One region of the Kocuria rhizosphaericola genome, then DNA from elsewhere that is predicted to be linked to it. Evidence: riboswitches for the same ligand, from Rfam matches in the RefSeq annotation. Region 1 holds a riboswitch; each other region holds the start of a gene.

Region 1 (5,020 bases):
GCCGCGCACGGGGGCCAGCAGGCCCGCCAGCGTCAGCGCGAGCGTGGACTTGCCGGCGCCGTTGGGCCCGGTCAGCGCGAGCGCCCGGCCGCGGCGCAGGCTGAGGCCGATGTCGGCCGCCGCGACGGGCAGGTTCCGGCCCGTCGCGGCGTCGTCCACGGGGCGGCCCCTGCGCCGCGCCCGCCGCCGGGCGCGCAGCCGGCGCGCCGAGGGCTGGACCCGTGAGACACCCAGACCGGTCGCGCTCAGCAGCGGTTCGCCGCCCTCCCCGGGGCGGCCGTCCGCGCACGGACTCGCGGGCGCGCGCGTGGCCGGGACCCGGCCGGGGACCCACACCCCCGCCCCGCTCAGCTCGTCGGCCGCGGCGCCCAGCACCTGCCCCGGGGTCCCGTCGTGGGTGATCCCCCCGTCGTGGCCGAGCACGACGACGCGGTCCACGACCTCGGCCCACACGGCCACACGGTGCTCCACGACCACGAGCGTGGCCCCGCTGCGGTCGAGGCAGGAGACCACCGCGTCGCGGACCTGCCGCACGCCGGCGGGGTCCAGGTTCGCGGTCGGCTCGTCGAGCAGCAGCAGCCCGGGGCTCATGGCCACAGCGCCGGCGAGCGCGAGGCGCTGTTTCTGCCCGCCGGACAGGGCCGCGGTGGAGTGGTCGAGCGGGAGGTCGAGGCCCACGTCGTCGAGCGCCGCGCGCACCCGCGGCCAGATCTGCTCGCGGGCAACGGCGAGGTTCTCCAGGCCGAAGGCGGTGTCGTCGCCGATCCGGGACAGCACCACCTGGGACTCGGGGTCCTGCTGCACGAGGCCGGCGCGGCCTCGCGCCAGGTCCGGCGGTGTGCCGTCGAGCAGCAGCTCTCCGCTGCGGGAGAGGCCGTCGTCGTCGTGCAGGACTCCCGCGAGGGCGTGCAGGAAGGTCGACTTGCCCGCCCCGCTGGGCCCCAGCAGGAGCACCCGCTCTCCCGGTTCCAGCACGAGGTCGACGCCCCGCAGGGCGGGGGCGTCCCGGCCGGGGTGGTGCCAGCCGAAGCCACGGGCCTCGACCCGCGCCCCCGCGGTGGCGGGCGCGCCGGGGTGCCGCACCGCCGGGGCGGTCATCGCCGCGCGACCCGGCCCGAGGCCAGGCCCTGCAGCACGCCCGTGGCCGCGAGCGCCTTCACCACGGCCCACATCAGCAGACCGGCGAGCACCGCGCCGGAGAGGGCGGCGAGGACCACGTAGACCACCTGGTGGCCGAGCGCCCACTCGTAGTTGTAGAGGAGGTTCTCGCTGACGCCCAGGAAGATCCCGCTGACGGCGCCGGCGGCGGCGGCCACGGCGGCGTTGTACCGGCGGTAGCGGAGGGCGGCGAAGACGAGTTCGGCCCCGATGCCCTGCACGAGGCCGGAGATGACCACGGTCCAGCCGAAGTGGGTGCCCAGGAAGCCCTCGATGACTGCGGCGAGCAGTTCGCAGAACAGCGCGGCCCCGGGCTTGCGGATGATCAGCCCGCCGAGCACGCCGGCCACGAGCCAGCCTCCGGCGATCAGGCCCACGGCGGGCGGGTAGGCGACCGCGGCCGTGCCGACCACGGGGTAGAGCAGGTTCGACCACGCCCAGAAGACGACCGCGCACACGGCGGCGAGGACGGCGGCCACGACGATGTCGACCACGCGCCAGGACGAGGCGCCGGACGTGCCGGGACGGCGGGCGGGGCGGTGGGTGGTGGTGTTCACGGTGGGTTCCTCCTGGGCTCAGCGAGCCGTCGGTGCCAGGAGGGGACGGGGTCCTACCGGGCCGCGCCGGTGGCGCGCTCCCGGGGAACACCCCTGAGATGCTCGACTCCCTTCGCCGGTGCTAACCGGAGCAGGTTCGAGGGTCTGCGGCGATCCGCACTCTCAGCGCCGCGCCGGTGCTCCCGGCGGGGCGCTCCCCTGTCGTTCAGTGGCACCCAGTCTACCCCTCCGTCCGCCCGGCCGTGCACACCCCGCACGACGAAGGGGCCCGTCCGGTCGGACACCGCTGCGGTGTCCGCCCGGACGGGCCCCTTCGCGAGGATGCTCGCCGGGGCTCAGACCTCGGCCTGGCTCGAGGCCTTGGGCTTCTCCTTCTTCTCCTCCATCTTCGCCACCTGCCGGTGGACGGCGACCTTGATGATGGTGCCCACGAGGCCGGTCACGACGGACCAGATGATGATGGCCGTCCAGGTCTCGCTGGGGTCCGGGTTCTTGGCCGGCGGCGGGTTGCCCGTGACGCGCGTCCACACCGAGCCGAGCACCTTGTGCGAGAGGACCACGCCACCGAGTGAGGCACCGGTGCCGAGGAGTTCGATGACTTTGTCGTTCATGGGCTGATGCTCCTTGTCGTCCGGGGGACGCGGGTGCGCCTTGTCGGTCCCGACCAGCCTAACGCGTCCCCGCCGTTCCGTCAGTCTGCTGTCCGTCCGCTCGCCGGCCGTCCGGGCTCGGCGCCGGGGGCACCGCGGCGGCGCCCTCCACGGTGGCCCCGGCGGTGCTCTTGCCGGTACGGTTGAGCACCGCCTGCAGGTCGTCCTGGGTCAGCGTGGTGCGGTTCAGGTGCTTGGTCCGGTAGGTCGAGCGTCCCACCATGTGCGCCGAGACGGGCACGGTGAGCAGCTGGAAGGTCCAGCCGAGGACGATGAGCGGGATCATGGCGGGGTCGCGGTTCTCCAGGGCCACCGCCGTGAGCATGAGGAGCAGCCCGAACACCTGCGGCTTGGTGCCGGCGTGCATGCGCGTCAGCAGGTCCGGGAAGCGGACGAGGCCGATCGCGGCGGCGAGGGACATCAGCGCGCCGACCACGAGGCACACGGCCGCGGCGGCGTCCAGGGCGGTGTCCAGCACGGCGCTCACCGCCCGTGCTCGGCGGTCTGGGTGGCGAACCGAGCCACCGTCACGGAGCCGATGAACCCGACCAGCGAGACGATCACCATGAGGATCAGGTTGTTGAGGTGGCCGTGGTAGGCCATCTCCACGGCGAGAGCGGCCGCGACGATGGCCAGCAGCACGTCGGTGGCCACCACGCGGTCCAGCAGGGAGGGGCCCTTGGCGAGGCGGTAGAGGGTGCCCGCGGCGGCCGTGCTGAGCAGCACGGCCGCGACGGCCACGGCGATCTCCATCACGAGCGGTCCTCCTCGGTGGTGGCGGCCGGTGGATCGGCCGGTGGATCGGCCGGTGGATCGGCGGGTGGATCGGCAGGGACGTCGTCCCGGCGGCCGCCCACGATCTGCTGGCTCGCGGTGACCGGGGAGCCGATCGCGGCGCTGTCCCCACAGGCGGCGGCTCCGTCCCCGCGCCGTTCGGCCTGCAGCGCGGCGAGCTCCTCCCGCGTGCCCATGATCCTGATCCAGGCGGCCTCCACCCGCAGCGCGGAGCGGCGGAACTCCTCGGCTTCCTCGGCGTTGCGGACGTTGAGCGCGTGGAAGTACAGCGTGCCGGCGGCACGGTCCACCTCCACGACGAGCGAGCCGGGGATCAGGGTCATGGTGTGCCCGGTGGCCGTCAGGAGCAGGTCCGAGCGCGTGCGCAGCCGGACGCCGACCACGGCGTTGCGCGCGCGCGGCCCCACGAGGATCGCGATCAGCATCACCTCGACGCTCGCCTTGGCGACCTGCCACACGAAGGTCGCGGCGAAGAGCACGAACTGGACCACGTCGAACCGGCCCGACAGCTGCACGGACGGCAGATAGAGGACCCAGGTCACGAGCAGGGCCAGGACCAGCCCGACCAGCAGGTTGCCGAGTCCGAAGTCGCCCCACAGGGCGCCCCACACGACTACGAGCCACACCAGCAGCGGCAGCTCGACGAGCAGGGAGTTCTTGGGCCGGGTCACGGTGCCTCCTCCACGACGGGCCGCGGCGCGGCCGCGGGGTCCAGCACGGACTCGACGTAGCGCTCGGGGCGGACGAGGTTCTCCGCGGCGTTGTCCGCGAGCTGGAACAGCGGCCCGGCGAACACCGTCAGGGCCACGCCCACCGCGACGAGGGCCGAGGCCCCGCCGAGCATCGAGGGGGACATCAGGCGCACGTCGCCCTTGCCCGCGAACCGGCCCGCCTGGTCGTCGACGGCGCCCGAGGTGAGCAGGAACCGGGAGCCGGCGGGCACCGGGGCCAGCAGGATCGGGTCCGGGTACTCCGCGTCCTCCGGGGCGCGGAGGAACACGCGGTTCCACACCCGCATCAGGGTCAGCAGGGTCAGCAGGGAAACCGCCACGGACCCCGCGACCAGGACGTAGGCCAGTGCGTCGCCCTGGGCGACGCCGGCCTGCAGCAGGCCGGTCTTGCCCAGGAAGCCGGAGAACGGCGGGATCCCGCCGAGGTTGAGCGCGGGCACGAGGTAGAGCAGCGCGAGCAGCGGGGAGATCCTGGCCATCCCGGCCAGCCGGTCCACGTTGGTGGATCCGCCGCGGCGCTCGATCAGGCCGGCCACGAGGAACAGGCTCGTCTGGATCACGATGTGGTGGGCCACGTAGTAGACCGTGGCGGAGAGGGCTTCCTGGGTGCCCACGGCCACGCCGAAGATCATGTACCCGATGTGGCTGATCAGCGTGAAGGAGAGCATGCGCTTGATGTCGATCTGCGCGAGCGCGCCCAGGATGCCGACCACCATGGTGAGCAGCGCGACCCACATCAGGAGGTCGTCGAGCCGTTCCCCGGGGAAGAGCACGGTCTCGGTGCGGATGATCGAGTACACGCCCACCTTGGTCAGCAGGCCGGCGAACACCGCGGTGACGGGGGCGGAGGCCGTGGGATAGGAGTCCGGGAGCCAGAAGGACAGCGGGAAGACCGCGGCCTTGATCCCGAACGCGATGAGCAGCATCAGGTGCAGCTGCATCTGGGTGCCCACCGGGAGCCCCTGGAGCTTGACCGAGAGGTCGGCCATGTTGATGGTGCCCGTGGCCGCGTAGATCATCGCGATGGTGATCAGGAACAGCACGGAGGAGATCACCGAGACCACCACGTAGGTCACGCCGGTGCGGATCCGCTGGACGGTCCCGCCCATCGTCATGAGCACGTAGGACG
Region 2 (5,020 bases), on a different contig from region 1:
CGGCGGCCAGCAGGTCCTGGGCGGGGCGCTTCGTCAGGGTCTCGGGGGCTGGGTTCTGGGGAAAGATCGGCATGTCGGGAATCTCCGTCGGCGGGGGCGGCGCATTGGTTGATGTGTCCCCAACAGTAGTCCCAGATGCTTTCCTGTGCAAGCAAATCCTCTCGGCCGGGAGGGCCCGCGGCTCAGCGCACTCCGCCCGTCCGGCTCAGCACGAGCTCGACGGTCTCCGCGGGCCGGTCCCACATCGGGAAGTGTCCGCAGGAGTCGAACCAGTGCAGCTCGGCATCGGGATACCGCTCGAGGGCGCGGCGTGCCTGACCGGGGGTGACCACCCGGTCCTGGCGACCCCAGCCGATGACGACGTCTCCCGGTGTCTGCGCCCGGGTGGCCCCGTCCTGATCGGGCCCGTGCACCAGGGCTCGCAGGAGGGCGTCGTAGGCGGGGGAGGTCGCCCACGAGCGCAGCTCGCGCAGGACCATGTCCTGGTCCAGGGCCCACGGCCGGGGACTGAGCTGGGCGAGCAGCGCGGTGCGGGCGGCCGGATTCCGGGTCAGCGCCGGGAGCACCGGTCGCAGGACCCGGACGAGCCGGATGGAGGCGCCGATCGAGAGCCCGAACATCAGGCGCTGCCGGGGACTCCAGAAGCCCCCGGGGGACAGGGCGACGGCGGTCCCCCCGACCCCGCGCCGGGCGAGCTCGAGCACGAGGCGGGCCCCGACCGAGCTGCCCAGCAGGTCGACCCCCGCCAGCCCGTGGGTGTCGATGAAGGCGGAGATCGCGTCGGCGAGGCGGGCGATCGTCACCTCGCCCTCCAGCGGAGCAGTGGCGCCGAAGCCGGGCAGGTCCACGGCGATCACTTCGCGATGGGCGGCCAGGCCGGCGAGGACCGGGTCCCAGGTCCGCCACGTCGAACCGAGACCGTGGATCAGCAGCAAGGGCCTGCCGGTGCCGAGCCGTTCGTGATGCATGTCCATGACCACGATCCTTCCCCACGGCGATCCTCCTGGCCAGCACCGCCGGCCGCGCGGGGCCGGCGGTGCTGGTCGGCCGGGGGCTGTCCCGGAGGGCAGGTGCCGGGCTGCGCGGCGGTCAGAGGATGAAGATCAGGGCGGCGATGACGGCCAGGATCACCAGGAAGACGATGCCCCACGCCTTGAGGTTGTCGGAGTCGTCCTCCTCGGGCTCGGCCGGGCGCGGCGGCCACCCGCCCGGGCCGGGACCGAACACCGGGCCGGAGGGTCCCTGCCCACCGGCTGCCGGTCCCGTGGGCGGCTGCTCCTCCGCACCGTACCCGGGAGCGCCCTGACCGGGGGCGCCCTGGCCCGGGTACTGCCCGGGCGGCGGGGGAGCCGGTGTCGCGGGGCTCACGCCCCACTGCGGGGCCTGGGGTGCGCCCGGCGGAGGGACGTCCGGCTGAGAGGTGTCCGTCGCCGGCGCGCCCGGGCCGCCGGTCGCGGGCGGGCCCGGCGCGTAGGGCGGGGCCGGCGGCGGAGGCGCCGGGGGCAGCGTCTCGCCCGAGAGTACGGGCCCGTCCTCGCGGTGGCCCTGCTCCGCCTCGGTCAGCAGGGTCACGAACTGCTCGAGCGGCTCGGACCCGTCGTGCTCCCGCGCCAGGAAACGCTCGGCGCGGCGGCGCACCACCCGGTAGACGCGCCCGTCGTCGGGGATCCCCAGGTCCCGGGCGGCCCGCGCCACGGCGAGCGGGGGCTGCTCCGGCAGGGGGTTGGTGCCCCACTCCAGGAGACCGGTCAGCAGCGGGCGCTCGAGCACGGGGGCCAGGGCCGCCCGGGCACCTGGCACCCGGGTCAGCTCCAGCAGCCCGCCCGGCGGGGCGGACGGGCATCCCGGCACGTCGCTGGGCAGCCGGGCGGCGCGCTCCAGCCAGAACGTGTCCCCGAAGAGGGTGGCGAGCAGCACGGCCGCGGCGAGCCGGTCGTCGCTCGGCGCGGCGTCCTCCGGGGCGCCCTGCTCCCAATGGGTGCCGAGCGCGCGGCGGGCGGGCTCACCGGCCAGCCGGACGCGCAGTTGCACGTCCTCCGGGCCACGAGCGGTCTCCGCGGGACGCTCCACCGCGTGCCGCACCTGGGGGTCGAGCTCGGGGTCCATGGGCCACCTCTCCGTCGTCGTCCGTGGGTCCATGCTCTCAGAACGTGCTGTGCGGCGGCGGGGAGCCGGAGGGGAACCGGACCGCGCTCAGGCGGGGAGCAGGCTGCGCAGCTGCCCCGCGGCGACGCGCGGGTCGGGGGCCTCGGTGACGGCGCGGACGACGACGACGCCGCGCGCCCCGGCCTCCAGGACCTGCGGGAGCCGCGGCTCGTCGATGCCGCCGATGGCGAACCACGGCACGGGCAGGATCTCCGGGTCCGCGGCGAGCCGGGCCTCCGTGAGCTCGGCGACCGCGCGGACGAACCCCGGTCCGGTGGCGGGGCGCCCGGGCTTGGTGGGCGTGGCCCAGACGGGGCCCGTGCAGAAGTAGTCGACGTCCGGGTCCTCGAGCGCCGTCCGGGCCTGGTCGAGGTCGTGGGTGGAGCGGCCGATCAGCACGTCGGGGCCCAGCAGCTGCCGGGCCTGCGCGGGGGAGAGGTCGTGCTGTCCCACGTGGAAGACGTCGGCGCCCACCAGCGCGGCGATGTCGGCGCGGTCGTTGACGGCGAACAGGGCGTCGTACTCGGCGGCGACCCGGCCCAGCAGCCGCAGCGCGGCGATCTCCTCGTCCGCGTCGATGCTCTTGTCCCGCAGCTGGACGATGTTCGCGCCACCGGCGTACGCGGCGTGCAGGAACTCCTCGAGGTCGCCCCGGTCCCGGCGGGCGTCCGTGCACACGTACAGCCGGGCGGCGAGGAGCTTCGCGGCCCGGGTCTCTCGCAGGGAGGACTCGGCGGGGGTGGAGGCGTCATGGGTAGACTGGGTCACACGCTGATGATAGGTCAGCGGTTCTGCGGGAGCCCCACCGGGGGCTGAGAGGGCGTCCAGCGCCGACCGCCACACCTGATGCGGGTCATGCCGCCGTAGGAAAGGACGTCTCCGAGTGATCTCCGCGCACCCCGCCCCGGCGACCGCGCCCCACCCGCTGGTCGAGCAGCCCGAGCACGTCCGGGCCGACGTCGCCGTGGTCGGCGCGGGGGTGATCGGCCTGGCCACCGCCTGGGAGCTGCGCCGGCGCGGCCGCTCCGTGGTCGTGGTGGACCCCGAGCCGGGCTCCGGCGCCAGCCGCGCCGCGGCAGGGATGCTCGCCCCGGTGAGCGAGGTGCAGTACCAGCAGGAGCCCCTGTACCCCCTCATGATCGCCTCGGCCGCCGAGTACCCGGCGTTCGTGGCCGCCCTCGAGCAGGCCGCCGGCGGGACGGTGGGCCACCGTGCCACCGAGACCCTGGTCTGCGGCGTGGACGCCGCCGACCGGCAGGCCCTGGCGGACCTCCGCGAGCTGCAGGGGCGCCACGGCATGACCGTGGAGCAGCTGCCCCTGCGCGCCGCCCGGGCCCTCGAGCCCGCTCTGAGCCCGCGGCTGTCCGCCGCGTTCCGGATCCCCGACGACCACCAGGTGGACCCGCGCCGCCTCGTGGCCGGACTGCTCGCCGCCCTCGTCGCACCGGAGCTCCCCGAGCCCCCGGAGTCCGCGGAGTCTCCGGAATCGCTGGAGCCCCCGGGACTCCCCGAGTTCTCGGCTGCGCGCGACGGCGGACCGGCCCACCTCGTCCACTGCCTCGCCACGGGACTGCGCCGCAACGCCGAGGGCGCCGTGACCGGCGTGCGCCTGGCCGACGGCGGGATGGTCTCGGCGACCTGGACCGTCCTCGCCCCCGGCACGGGCCTCGGCGACCTCGACGGGCTGCCGGAGGACTGGCACCCGCCCCTGCGGCCCGTGCACGGGGACGTCCTGCGCGCCCGGGTCCCCGCCGGGGCCCCCGACCTGCTCGAGCGCACCGTCCGCGGCCTGGTGCACGGAGTGCCCGTCTACCTGGTGCCCCGGACGGACGGCACCGTGGTGATCGGGGCGACCTCCCGCGAGGACGACCTGACCGGCCCCAGCGCCGGCGGCGTGTTCCGGCTGCTGCGCGACGCCCAGGCGCTCGTGCCCGGCGTCGCCGACCTCGAGCTCGTCGAGGTGCTGGCCCGCGCCCGGCCCGGCACCCCGGACGACATCCCGTACCTGGGCCGGGTCCGCAACCCTGACGGCTCGCTCGTGCCGGGACTCGTGGTCTCCACCGGCTACTTCCGCCACGGCGTCCTGCTCGCCCCGCTGGCCGCCCGGCTCGCCGCGCAGCTCGCGACCGGCGGGTCCGGAGCCGATCCGGCCGCCGACGCCGAGCACCTCGCCAGCACCGACCCGCACCGCTTCGACCGCCCTGTCGAGGCCCGTCGAGGGGACCCCGAACCGGCCACCGCCGGACCCGGCCCCCGGAGCAGGAGCACCCGATGACCGCCATCACCCTCAACGGCCGTCCGCACGTCGTGACGGAGGACGCGACCGTCGTCGACCTCGTCGCCGAGACCGTCGGCCGGGCCCTGGGCCCCGACGGCGCCCCGCTCGACGGCGGGCGCCTCGGCGTGGCCGTGGCCGTGGACGCCGCGGTCGTGCCCCGCAGCCGCTGGCGGCGGACCCCCGTGGCGGAGGGCCAGGCCGTCGAGATCATCACCGCCGTCCAAGGAGGCTGACGTGACCGGACCGCACCCCGAGCCGACCGCTGATCACGACCCGCTCGTGCTCGACGGCACGGAGCTGTCCTCCCGGCTGATCATGGGCACCGGCGGCCTCAGCTCGCTGCACATCCTCGAGCAGGCGCTGGCAGCCTCCGGCACCGAGCTGACCACCGTGGCGCTGCGCCGCTACGCCCCCGGCCAGGGCGACTCCCTCTTCGCGCTGCTCGAGCGCAACGACATCCGGATCCTGCCGAACACCGCCGGGTGCTACACGGCCCGGGACGCGCTCCTGACCGCCGAGCTCGGCCGCGAGGCCCTCGAGACCGACTGGGTCAAGGTCGAGGTCATCGCCGACGAGGACACGCTGCTGCCCGACGTC
Region 3 (5,020 bases), on a different contig from region 1:
TGCGCCGGCTGGTGGAGTGCCTGGGCCGGGACCGCACCAAGCACCAGGTGGCGGAGGTGACCTCGCTGGGCCTCGTGCAGATGACGCGCAAGCGCATGGGCACCGGCCTGCTCGAGGTGTTCTCCGAGCCGTGCGAGCACTGCGCCGGTCGCGGCGTGGTGGTCCACGACCACCCGCTCGAGGGCCGCTCCGGCGGCGCCACGGGGGAGTCCCGCGACCAGCGTCCCAACCGGACGGAGCGCAAGCGCGGCCGCGGGGGCCGGAACGAGCAGCAGCCTGCCCGGACGGAGCAGCGCTCCGGCGAGCCGGATCCCGCGGAGAAGGCCAAGGCCGAGGCCGCGCGGACGGCGTTCGCGACCATCGCCGCCGCCACCCATCACGAGGAGGCCGCCGCGGAGGAGCAGGCCCGCGCCGAGGAGACCGCCCCGCCGGCGGAGTCCCGGGCCGAGGGCTCGGGACGCTCCCGGAAGAAGCGGCGCGGCAAGCGCAGCCGCAACCGCGGTCAGGGCACGGACGTGGCAGAGCAGCAGCAGGAGACGGAGGAGAGTCCCGTCCCGGCCGCACCGGACCAGGTCCCCGCCGACGGGTCGCCGGCCGAGCAGGGCTCGCGCCTGACGATCAAGGGCGAGGTCATCGAGCTGCCGCAGGGCCACGCCCCCGTGGAGGAGCCCGCCGAGGCCCGGCCGCTGAGCCTGGACTCCCTCGCGGAGGCCTTCGAGCACAAGGCGCCGGAAGACGCCTCCGCTCCCCAGGACGGCACCGCTGTTGAGGAAACCGCCGCGGAGGACACCGCGGAGCAGGACACCGCGGCGGAGGACGATCGTGCGGGGACCGGCGAGCAGGAGAACGCCGCGCGGGAGAGCACGGCGCAGCAGGCTCCCGCCCCGGTACAGGCTCCGGAGCAGGCGAACGCCGAGCCGGCGCGCCCGCGCCGTCGCTCCCGGCGGGCCTCGGCTCCGGCGGCCCGAGCGGGAGAGGCCGAGGTGACCGCCGGCCGGGCGGCCACCGCGGAGGGCGCCCGGCACGAGGCCAAGGCCGTCGCCCAGCGCTCCCCGGAGGAGTCCTCCGGGCGGACGCCGACCGTCGTCGGCGTCGGCGTCAAGGCCGAGGACCTCACCAGCGGCCGGCCCGCCGAGCAGGGCTGAGCCGCCCCGCCGCAGCACGACGGAGGACCCCGACCAGCACGGTCGGGGTCCTCCGTCGTCACACGGTCCGCATCCCTGTCGGGCCGTGCACGGCCCGGGTAGCGTGGACGCACGACATGCGGGCCGACCGACCGGGCCGATCCGTCGGAACCCCGGCCCGCAGTGCCCAGGGGATGGCCATGAGCAGCAAACAGATCGTACTCACCGCGGGCCGCGAACTCTTCGGCGACCGGGACGCCTCGTCCGTCGACCGGCACTGGGCCCCGGACTACCGGCAGCACTCCGCGCTCGCGCCCGACGGCACGGAGGGGCTCCGAGCCATGTTCCAGCAGCTGCCCGACGACTTCCGCTTCGAGCCCCTGCGGGTGCTCGAGGACGGCGACATGGTCGCGGTCCACTGCGTGTACCACGGCTTCGGCCCCGAGCCCACGGTGGCGGTGGACGTCTTCCGCGTGGAGGACGGGAAGATCGCCGAGCACTGGGATGCCCTGGCACCTCTGCCCGGCGGATCCGCGGGGAGGCGCCGGACCGACGGCCCCCGGGAGACCACCGGGCACGAGCGCACGGCCGCGAACAAGGCCCTGCTCACCGAGTGGGTGCACGAACGGCTCATCGGTGCCGACCGGGACGCCCTCGAGGAGCTGGCCCGCGACCCGCGCTACGTGGAGCACGGTGCCGACCCGGACGAGCGGATCACCCGGGGCACCCTGCGCCGGGTGCTCGGTGAGGGCGACTTCGTGCTGACCGTCACCGAGGCCCTGCTCGGTCGCGGCAACGGCGGTGCGGAGCACGGCGACCCCGTCCCGGCCGGCTGCTACGACCTGTGGCGGGTGGCGGACGGTCGGATCCTCGAGCACTGGGAGGTCTGCCAGCCCGTCCCGGAGCGGATGCCGCACGGGAACGGCTTCTTCTGACTGTGAGGATCTCTCTCGCAGCCTGACGGTGCTGGGCCGGGGGAGGGGATCACGAGCGTGCCCCTTCGTCCGGGCGGCCGCCCCGCCGGTCAGGCCAGCGGCGGAGCCCCGGCCCCGCCGCCGGGCCCTCCTCGTCCGGGCTCCCTCGACCACTAGACTGGTGGGACGAACTGACACGGGGTGCCGCTCGAGCGGCTGAGAACACACCCGTCGAACCTGATCTAGCCAGTACTAGCGAAGGGATGTCGCAGATGCGCGATGCCGTACCCACTTCCGCCCGCACACCAGGAGCCGCCCGGCCGGTGCCACCGGACCCCGCGCTCGCCGAGGACGCCGCCGCGGCCCTGGAGGACCTGCGCTCCGCGGCTCCGCTCGTGCAGTGCATCACCAACGCCGTGGTCACCAACTTCACCGCCAATGCGCTGCTCGCCGTGGGTGCGTCCCCGGCGATGACCGACATCCAGGGTGAGGGCGGGGTCTTCGCCGAGTTCGCCGACGGTCTGCTCGTCAACACCGGCACGCCCACCGCCGAGCAGCGCGGTGCCGCCTACGAGGCGGTCGGGGCCCGGCGCCGCGCGGGCCGGGCGTGGGTCCTGGACCCGGTGGCGGTGGGCGTCCTGCCCGTGCGGACCGCGCTGGCCCGTGACCTGCTCGAGCTCCGGCCGGCGATCGTGCGCGGCAACGCCTCCGAGGTCATGGCCCTCGCCGGCGGCACGGGAGGGCGCGGCACGGACGCCACCCACGGCGTCGACGCCGCCCGGGACGCCGCCGCCGCGCTCGCCGTGCGGGCCGGCTCGGCGGTGGCCGTGTCCGGGCCCGTGGACCTCGTGCGCTCTCCGGACGGCACCGTCGTCCGGGTCCCGCACGGCACGGACCTGCTGACCCGCATCACCGGCGGCGGCTGCGCCCTGGGCGCCCTCATGGCAGCGTTCACCGCCGTGCGCGCGGACCCGGCCGCGGCGGCCGTGGCCGCCACCACGGTGTACACGCTCGCGGCCGAGGACGCGGCCGCCGACTCCGCCGGGCCCGGGTCCTTCGCCGTGGCGCTGCTGGACCGGCTGCACGCCGTGACGCCGGAGCGGATCGCCGCCCGGGCGGGGCTCGTGCGCGAGGAGGACGCCCGGTGAGCCCGCGTATCGACCCCGCCGCCCTGTCCCTGCACCTGGTGACGGACAGCGTCCTGAGCGCGCCCCGGACGGTCCCGGACGTCGTGGCGGCCGCCGTGCGCGGGGGCGCCACCATGGTCCAGGTCCGTGAGAAGGACGCGCCGGTCCGGGAACTCGTCGCCCTGCTGACGGCCGTCGCCGAGCGCGTGGGCCGGCAGGTGCCCGTGCTCGTGGACGACCGCGCGGACGTCTACCTCGCCGCCCGCGCGGCCGGCGCCCCCGTGGCCGGGGTGCACGTGGGCCAGTCGGACCTGCCCGTGGCGCTCGCCCGGCGGATCTGCGGTCCCGACGCCGTGCTCGGCCTGGGCGCCGCCACGGCGGAGGAGCTCGACGCCGCCTCCGCGCTGCCCGCCGGCACGGTCGACTACCTGGGCGTCGGAGCGGTGCGGGCGACCCGCACGAAGCCCGACCACCCCGCGCCGCTGGGCCTCGAGGGCTTCGCCCGCGCCGCGGCCCGCGCCACCCTGCCGTGCCTGGCCATCGGCGGAGTGCGGGTCGAGGACGCCCCCGCCCTGCGCGCCGCCGGCGCCGCCGGGCTGGCCGTGGTCTCCGGGATCTGCGCCCACCCCGACCCCACGGCCGCGGCCGCCCGCTACGCGCGGGCCTTCGCCGCCGTGCCCGCCGAGGAGGTGGCCCCGTGACCCCGCGCGTGCCCCGCGTCCTGGCCGTCGCCGGCACCGACCCCACGGGCGGGGCCGGCCAGCACGCCGACCTCAAGTCGATCGCCGCGATGGGCGGCTACGGGATGAGCGCCGTCACCGCCGTCGTCGTCCAGAACACCGTGGGCGTGCGCTCCATCCACGTCCCGCCCGTCGAGTTCCTCACCGCCCAGCTCGACGCGGTCGCGGAGGACGTCGAGATCGACGCCGTGAAGATCGGGATGCTCGGCTCCGTGCCGGTCATCGAAGCCGTCACGCGGTGGCTCGGGACCCACCGGCCGCCGGTCGTGGTCCTGGACCCCGTCATGGTCGCGACCTCCGGAGGGCGCCTGCTCGAGCCCGACGCCGAGGAGGCACTGCGCTCCATGCTGGGTCTCGCCGACCTGATCACCCCGAACCTGCAGGAACTCGCCGTGCTCGCCGGGGAGGACACGGCGTCGTCGTGGGAGGCGGCCCTCGCGCAGGGCCACCGCCTGGCCCGCGCCCACGGGACCCTGGTGCTCGTCAAGGGCGGGCACCTCACCGGGGACCGGACCCCCGACGCCCTCGTGGGCCCGGACGACCCGGAGCCCCTCGTGGCGTTCGACGGCGCCCGCGTGCGCACCGAGAACTCGCACGGCACCGGGTGCTCCCTCTCCTCGGCCCTGGCCACGCTCCAGGCCCGGCACGGGGACTGGCCCCGGAGCCTGCGGATCGCCCGGGACTGGCTGCGCGGGGCCCTCGAGGCCTCCGGGGAGCTCTCCGTCGGCCACGGGAGCGGCCCCGTCCACCACTTCCACCACGTCCAGGACGCCCTCGAGACCTGGGGGACGGCGCCGGAGCGGTTCAGCGACGAGCTGTGGGAGGCCTCCGCGGCCGTGCGGCGCGAGATCGAGGAGCTCGAGTTCGTCCGCCGCCTCGGCGACGGCCGGCTCGAGCAGGGCCGCTTCCTCGCCTACCTGGACCAGGACCTGCAGTACCTCGACGGCTACAGCCGGGCGCTCGCCCTCCTGGCCGCCAAGGCGCCCGACGAGGAGCAGCGGCTGTTCTTCGCGGCCGGCGCCGTGTCCTGCACCGAGACCGAGGCGCAGCTGCACCGGGCCCGGCTGCGGCACGCCGGGGACGACGGCGCCCGGGGCGGGCTCGGCGAGGTGACG
Region 4 (5,020 bases), on a different contig from region 1:
GGCCCCCGCCGTGGGCAGGGTGGAGGAGAGCTCGGCGAGGCCGAAGACCATGCAGGTGTACATGAGGCCCATGAGCACGAAGGCGATGAGCAGCCCGCCCCACCCGCCCTCGGAGAGCCCGATGTTCCAGCCGGAGAAGTCCCCGGAGATGACGTAGGCGATGCCCAGGCCCGCGAGCAGCACCCAGCCGGCAGCCCCGGAGCGGAGCTGGCGGTGCTGGAAGTACTCGTCGGTGCGGTCGGGCTGTGATGGGGAGTCGGGCATGGGACGATCCCTCCGGGTTCCACAAAGGTCTGAAAACAGACATATGGCGCGAGTGGTCACAGTCTGTGGGCTGCTCTCCGCCCCGTCAAGACCCTGCGTCGCAGGGCCGGACGAGCGTCGAGCGGCGCGTGGGGCCCCGGCCCGGTGGAGACGGCCCTGCGGATGTCGCAGAATGGTGGGCATGAACAAGACCAGCGCATCTGCTCCCGACCGCCCCGGCTCCCAGAACTCCGGCTCCGCCCGCTCCTGGGCGTTCATCGCCATCGCGGCGGGCTTCCTCGTCTCCGTCGCGCTGATCATCGCGGTGGGCGTGGTCGCCATCGATCTCACCCACTAGGAGCTCGGCGGCCGTTCCCGCTGGATGGAGCGGGGGGCTGCCCGGGCCGGGCGGCCCCCCGCTCCTGCTCGTGACGCCGCCCGGCACAGCGGGCGCCGTTCCCGCGGAGTCGGTCCCGGGGACACGACGCGGCGTCGGCCCCGGGGGCCCGTGACACGATGGGCGCACGTCGTACCGCAGGGAGGAGCGCCGCCGTGAGCGATCCCGTCCAGCACCCCCGCATCCGCCCGGTGCGCCAGGGCAACGCCTTCGAGGAGGCCGTGGAGCGGATCCTCGACTCGATCCGGCTCGGCCTGTTCCGCAAGGGCGAGCGGCTCCCGCCCGAGCGGGAGACCGCGGCGATGCTCGGGATCTCCCGCGCCACGCTGCGGGAGGCCCTGCACGAGCTCCAGGCCGCAGGGGTCCTGGAGGTGGTGCGCGGCCGGTACGGCGGGACCTTCGTGACCGGCCGCACCGCCCTGCCGGACGAGACCCTCCCTCCCGTGGATCCCGCGGACGTCGAGGACGTGCTGGTGTTCCGCGCCGTCGTCGAGCCCGCCGCGGCGGAGCTGGCCGCGGCGGCGTCCCTCAGCGCGGCGGCCCGGGAGCACCTGCTCGCGTGCCTCCGGCAGGTCGAGGAGAGCTCCCCGGAGGACTACCGTCCCGCCGACGCGCGCTTCCACATCGCGGTCGCCGAGCTGGGCGGCTGCCCCAGCCTGGTCCGCGCCGTCGCGGAGGTGCGCTCGCGGGCCAGCGACCTGCTGGACCGGATCCCTCTGCTGCCGGTCAACCTCGAGCACTCCGACCGCCAGCACCGCGAGCTCACGGACGCCGTCCTGGCCGGGGACGCCCCCGCCGCCCGGGCCGCCTCCCTCGCGCACCTCGAGGGCACGGCCGCGCTGCTGCGCGGTTTCCTCGGGCACGGGGCGCAGCCTCCCGACGACGACGCCCCCGGTGACCGCCGCCGTCCGGTCTGAGCTGCCGCCCGCGGAGGACCGGGCGGATCCCGGGACGGCGTGCCTATACTCGTCCGCAGTGACACGGGGTGCCGGCGCCGCACGACGAGCCGGCTGAGATGACACCCGTCGAACCTGATCCAGTTCGTACTGGCGAAGGGATGTCCTGTCGGGGCCCGCCGTGGCCGGCCCCGCGTCTCCTCGCCCTGACCCCAGGGAGTCCCATGCAGATCGCAGAACAGGTCGTCCTCGTCACCGGCGGGGCACGCGGTCTCGGCCGCAGCGTCGTCGAGGCCTTCGCGGCCCAGGGCGCGCGGGTCGTGGTCAACCACCGGACCAGCGGGGCGGCCGCGGAGGAGCTCGTGGACCGGTACGGTCCCGACCGGGCCGTGGCCCTGCGCGCCGACGTGACCGACCCCGGGCAGGTGGCGGACCTGCTGCGCGCGGCCCGGGAGCACTTCGGCTCCCCCGTCACCACGGTGGTGAACAACGCGCTGGCCGACTTCTCCTTCAACGGTGACGCCCGCTCCTCGGCGGAGGGCATCCGCTGGGAGGAGTTCGACGCCCAGTTCTCCGGCAGCGTCCGCGGGGCGCTCAACACCACCCAGCAGGCGCTCCCGGGCATGCGGGAACGGGGCTTCGGCCGGATCGTGAACATCGGCACGAACCTCTTCCAGAACCCCGTGGTGCCCTACCACGACTACACGGCCGCCAAGGCCGCGCTCCTGTCGCTGACCCGCACCCTGGCCAAGGACCTCGGGCCGCACGGCGTCACGGTCAACATGGCCTCGGGCGGACTGCTGCGCACCACCGACGCGAGCGCCGCCACGCCCGAGGAGGTCTTCGACCAGATCGCGGCGGGCACCCCGCTGGGTCGCGTCACCACCCCGGCCGAGTTCGCCGACGCCCTCCTGTTCTTCGCCTCGCCGTGGGCCCGCTCGGTCACCGGACAGAATCTGGTGGTCGACGGCGGACTGGTCCTCGACTGATGGGGGCCGCCGCGACCGCGCCGCGACAGCTGCACCTCAACGCCTTCCTCTTCGGCGCGGGCCACCACCAGGCCGCCTGGCGGCACCCGGACTCCTCCGTGGAGCGGCTCGGGGACATCGCCCACTGGGAGGATCTCGCCCGCACCGCCGAGCGCGGCCTCTTCGACGCCGTGTTCCTCGCCGACGGGCACAGCGCCGGCGACGTGGGGGTCGGGCCCCGGTGGTTCCTCGAACCGCTGACGGCCCTGTCCGCCATGGCCCGCGCCACGGAGCGGATCGGGCTCATCAGCACCGTGTCGACGACCTTCTGGACGCCCTTCCACGCCGCCCGCCTGCTGGCCTCGCTGGACCACATCAGCCGCGGCCGGGCCGGCTGGAACGTGGTCACCTCCATGTTCGACGCCGAGGCGCGCAACCACGGCCTGCCCGGGATGCCGCCGCACGCGCAGCGCTACGCGCGGGCGGCGGAGTTCGTCGACGTGACCCTGCGGCTGTGGGACTCCTGGGCCGACGACGCCGTGGTCGGCGACCGGCGCGGTCTGCACGCCGACCCGGACCGGGTGCGCCGGATCGACCACGCGGGCGAGCACTTCCGCGTGGACGGGCCGCTGACCGTGCCGCGCCCGCCCCAGGGGCGCCCGGTCCTCTTCCAGGCGGGCGCCTCCGGGCCGGGTCGGGACCTGGCCGCCCGCCACGCGGAGGGCATCTACGCCGTGGCCTACGACCTGGAGAGCGCCCGGGAGCACACCACGGACCTGAAGCGGCGCGTCGCCGCGGCCGGGCGGGACCCGGGGTCCGTGGCCGTCATGCCCGGCCTGGTCGCCTACGTGGGCTCCACGGAGGAGGAGGCCCGGGCCAAGCAGGCCGAGGTCGACGCCCTGCTGCCCGTGGAGCAGTCCCTGGCCCAGCTGTCCGCCTTCGTCCAGCAGGACTGCAGCGGCTGGGAGCTGGACGCCCCGGTCCCGGAGCTGGCCCCGCTCGAGGCCTTCACCGGGCCCCAAGGCCGGTACGCCACGATCCTGCGGATCGTGGCGGTCGAACGCCCCACGGTGCGGCAGCTGCTGGGCCGGCTGGCCGCCGGAGGCGGGCACTGCACCGTGGTCGGCACCCCGGAGGCCGTCGCGGACCGGATGGAGCTGTGGTTCCGCTCGGGGGCGGCCGACGGGTTCAACCTCATGCCGCCCAGGCTGCCGGACTCCCTCGACGACTTCGTGGACCACGTGGTCCCCGTGCTCCAGCGCCGGGGGCTCTTCCGCACCCGGTACACCGCGTCCACGCTGCGCGGACACCTGGGTCTTCCGCGACCCGGTGACGGTCAGGGGCGTACCGCGGTGCCCCGGGTGGCGCGAGAGCCCGGCGGGTCCGCGAGCACGTCCTCGATCGGTCTGCGCAGGCTGTAGGGCAGTCTGGGGCCGTGGCCGAAGCGCACGGCGAGCTGGCCGTGCTCCCCGGCGAGGCCCAGCCACGTCTCGAACCGGGGTCGCAGCTCCGGGACCTCGATCGGCTGGTTGACGAAGGCCGTGCGGATGTCGAGCGCTTCGGCCTGCAGGGCGAACCGCTGGCAGGCCCGTCCCGCCTCGACCCATGCGGCCCGGTCGTCGTCCGCCGTGACGAAGACCGCGACACCCGCGGAGCCCTTCAGCTGCTCGGCGTCGGCCCGCGCCTGGGCACCGGCCCGGAGGAGGAACCGCGCCAGCAGCGTGCCCATCCGGCTCGGCACGGGAGGCCGGCCGGTCGCGCGGCCGGCGAGCCCGTCCCTGCTGCGCAGGGCGGCGGCGGGGTTGAAGCGGATCCAGGACACGAGTTCCCGGCGGAATGCCGCGTCGTTCAGCTGCGCGAGGTCGCCGGAGGCCACGTGCTCGGCGACGGCTGCGAGGTCCCTGGGCTCGGTGAGCAGGAGGCATCGCACCCGCCCCAGGCCCCCGGCCCGCTCGAGCACCACCAGGTCCTCCCGGTCGACGGGGCGGCCGGCGTAGGCGCCGCGGGTGCACTGCCGGGTCTCGATGGCCGCCGACAGCGGAGTTGCCGTGGCGGTCCCCGGTGCGTCGAGGGCCACGACGACTCGCTCGTCCGTGGCCAGGGCGACCTCGGCCGCGCGGCCCTGCGCGGCGGCGGCGTGGACGAGGTTCTCGGCCGCACAGCCCAGGCTCTTGTACAGGTGGGCGTCGTCGGGGTCGACCACGGGACAGCGACGCGAGCGGTCGGGGCGGAGGGTGATCGAGTCCGGTGCCACCGTGAACGTCCACGGCTGGGTGTTGTGGCTCGAGGCGGCCAGCGTCGCCAGCCGGATCAGCTCACGGTCCTGCGCGGCGTCCGGGTCCGGCCGCCGCAGCGCCGCAGCGGTCTCGTCGTACTCGCGGGCGGAGCGCCCCCTTCGCCTGGCGCCGGCGCAGCTGCTTCCGGCCCGGTCGGGCTGGCGCCGATCGGGCACGGGTCCGGCCCGGCGTTCGGCCAGCCGCTTCAGGTTGCGGAGCATCTCCTGGCTCATCACGAAA

Evidence for each region. A riboswitch is a leader RNA that binds a small molecule or an ion and turns the genes downstream of it on or off. The one in region 1 is predicted to bind thiamine pyrophosphate.
Region 2: it holds a riboswitch for thiamine pyrophosphate, as region 1 does, so the genes downstream of both, ACH9D2_RS02815 (FAD-dependent oxidoreductase) here and ACH9D2_RS09810 (ECF transporter S component) in region 1, are expected to answer to the same signal.
Region 3: it holds a riboswitch for thiamine pyrophosphate, as region 1 does, so the genes downstream of both, thiM (hydroxyethylthiazole kinase) here and ACH9D2_RS09810 (ECF transporter S component) in region 1, are expected to answer to the same signal.
Region 4: it holds a riboswitch for thiamine pyrophosphate, as region 1 does, so the genes downstream of both, ACH9D2_RS03435 (3-oxoacyl-ACP reductase) here and ACH9D2_RS09810 (ECF transporter S component) in region 1, are expected to answer to the same signal.

What each region holds. Positions count from the first base shown of each region.
Region 1 is NZ_JBISWK010000093.1:14,842-19,861, reverse strand. It holds gene ACH9D2_RS09815 (ATP-binding cassette domain-containing protein) at 1-1,098, opposite strand, end outside; gene ACH9D2_RS09810 (ECF transporter S component) at 1,095-1,715, opposite strand; TPP riboswitch at 1,806-1,925, opposite strand; gene ACH9D2_RS09805 (DUF4235 domain-containing protein) at 2,051-2,326, opposite strand; gene mnhG (monovalent cation/H(+) antiporter subunit G) at 2,385-2,852, opposite strand; gene ACH9D2_RS09795 (monovalent cation/H+ antiporter complex subunit F) at 2,849-3,121, opposite strand; gene ACH9D2_RS09790 (Na+/H+ antiporter subunit E) at 3,118-3,831, opposite strand; gene ACH9D2_RS09785 (Na+/H+ antiporter subunit D) at 3,828-5,020, opposite strand, start outside.
Region 2 is NZ_JBISWK010000032.1:49,110-54,129, forward strand. It holds gene ACH9D2_RS02795 (VOC family protein) at 1-73, opposite strand, end outside; gene ACH9D2_RS02800 (alpha/beta fold hydrolase) at 183-974, opposite strand; gene ACH9D2_RS02805 (hypothetical protein) at 1,090-2,106, opposite strand; gene thiE (thiamine phosphate synthase) at 2,194-2,913, opposite strand; TPP riboswitch at 2,929-3,032, shown strand; gene ACH9D2_RS02815 (FAD-dependent oxidoreductase) at 3,029-4,420, shown strand; gene thiS (sulfur carrier protein ThiS) at 4,417-4,656, shown strand; gene ACH9D2_RS02825 (thiazole synthase) at 4,658-5,020, shown strand, end outside.
Region 3 is NZ_JBISWK010000062.1:3,167-8,186, forward strand. It holds gene ACH9D2_RS06470 (Rne/Rng family ribonuclease) at 1-1,145, shown strand, start outside; gene ACH9D2_RS06475 (nuclear transport factor 2 family protein) at 1,325-2,059, shown strand; TPP riboswitch at 2,226-2,319, shown strand; gene thiM (hydroxyethylthiazole kinase) at 2,362-3,186, shown strand; gene thiE (thiamine phosphate synthase) at 3,183-3,866, shown strand; gene ACH9D2_RS06490 (bifunctional hydroxymethylpyrimidine kinase/phosphomethylpyrimidine kinase) at 3,863-5,020, shown strand, end outside.
Region 4 is NZ_JBISWK010000034.1:30,909-35,928, reverse strand. It holds gene eat (ethanolamine permease) at 1-264, opposite strand, end outside; gene ACH9D2_RS03445 (hypothetical protein) at 446-601, shown strand; gene ACH9D2_RS03440 (FadR/GntR family transcriptional regulator) at 796-1,557, shown strand; TPP riboswitch at 1,612-1,715, shown strand; gene ACH9D2_RS03435 (3-oxoacyl-ACP reductase) at 1,761-2,525, shown strand; gene ACH9D2_RS03430 (LLM class flavin-dependent oxidoreductase) at 2,525-3,925, shown strand; gene ACH9D2_RS03425 (Acg family FMN-binding oxidoreductase) at 3,841-5,020, opposite strand, start outside.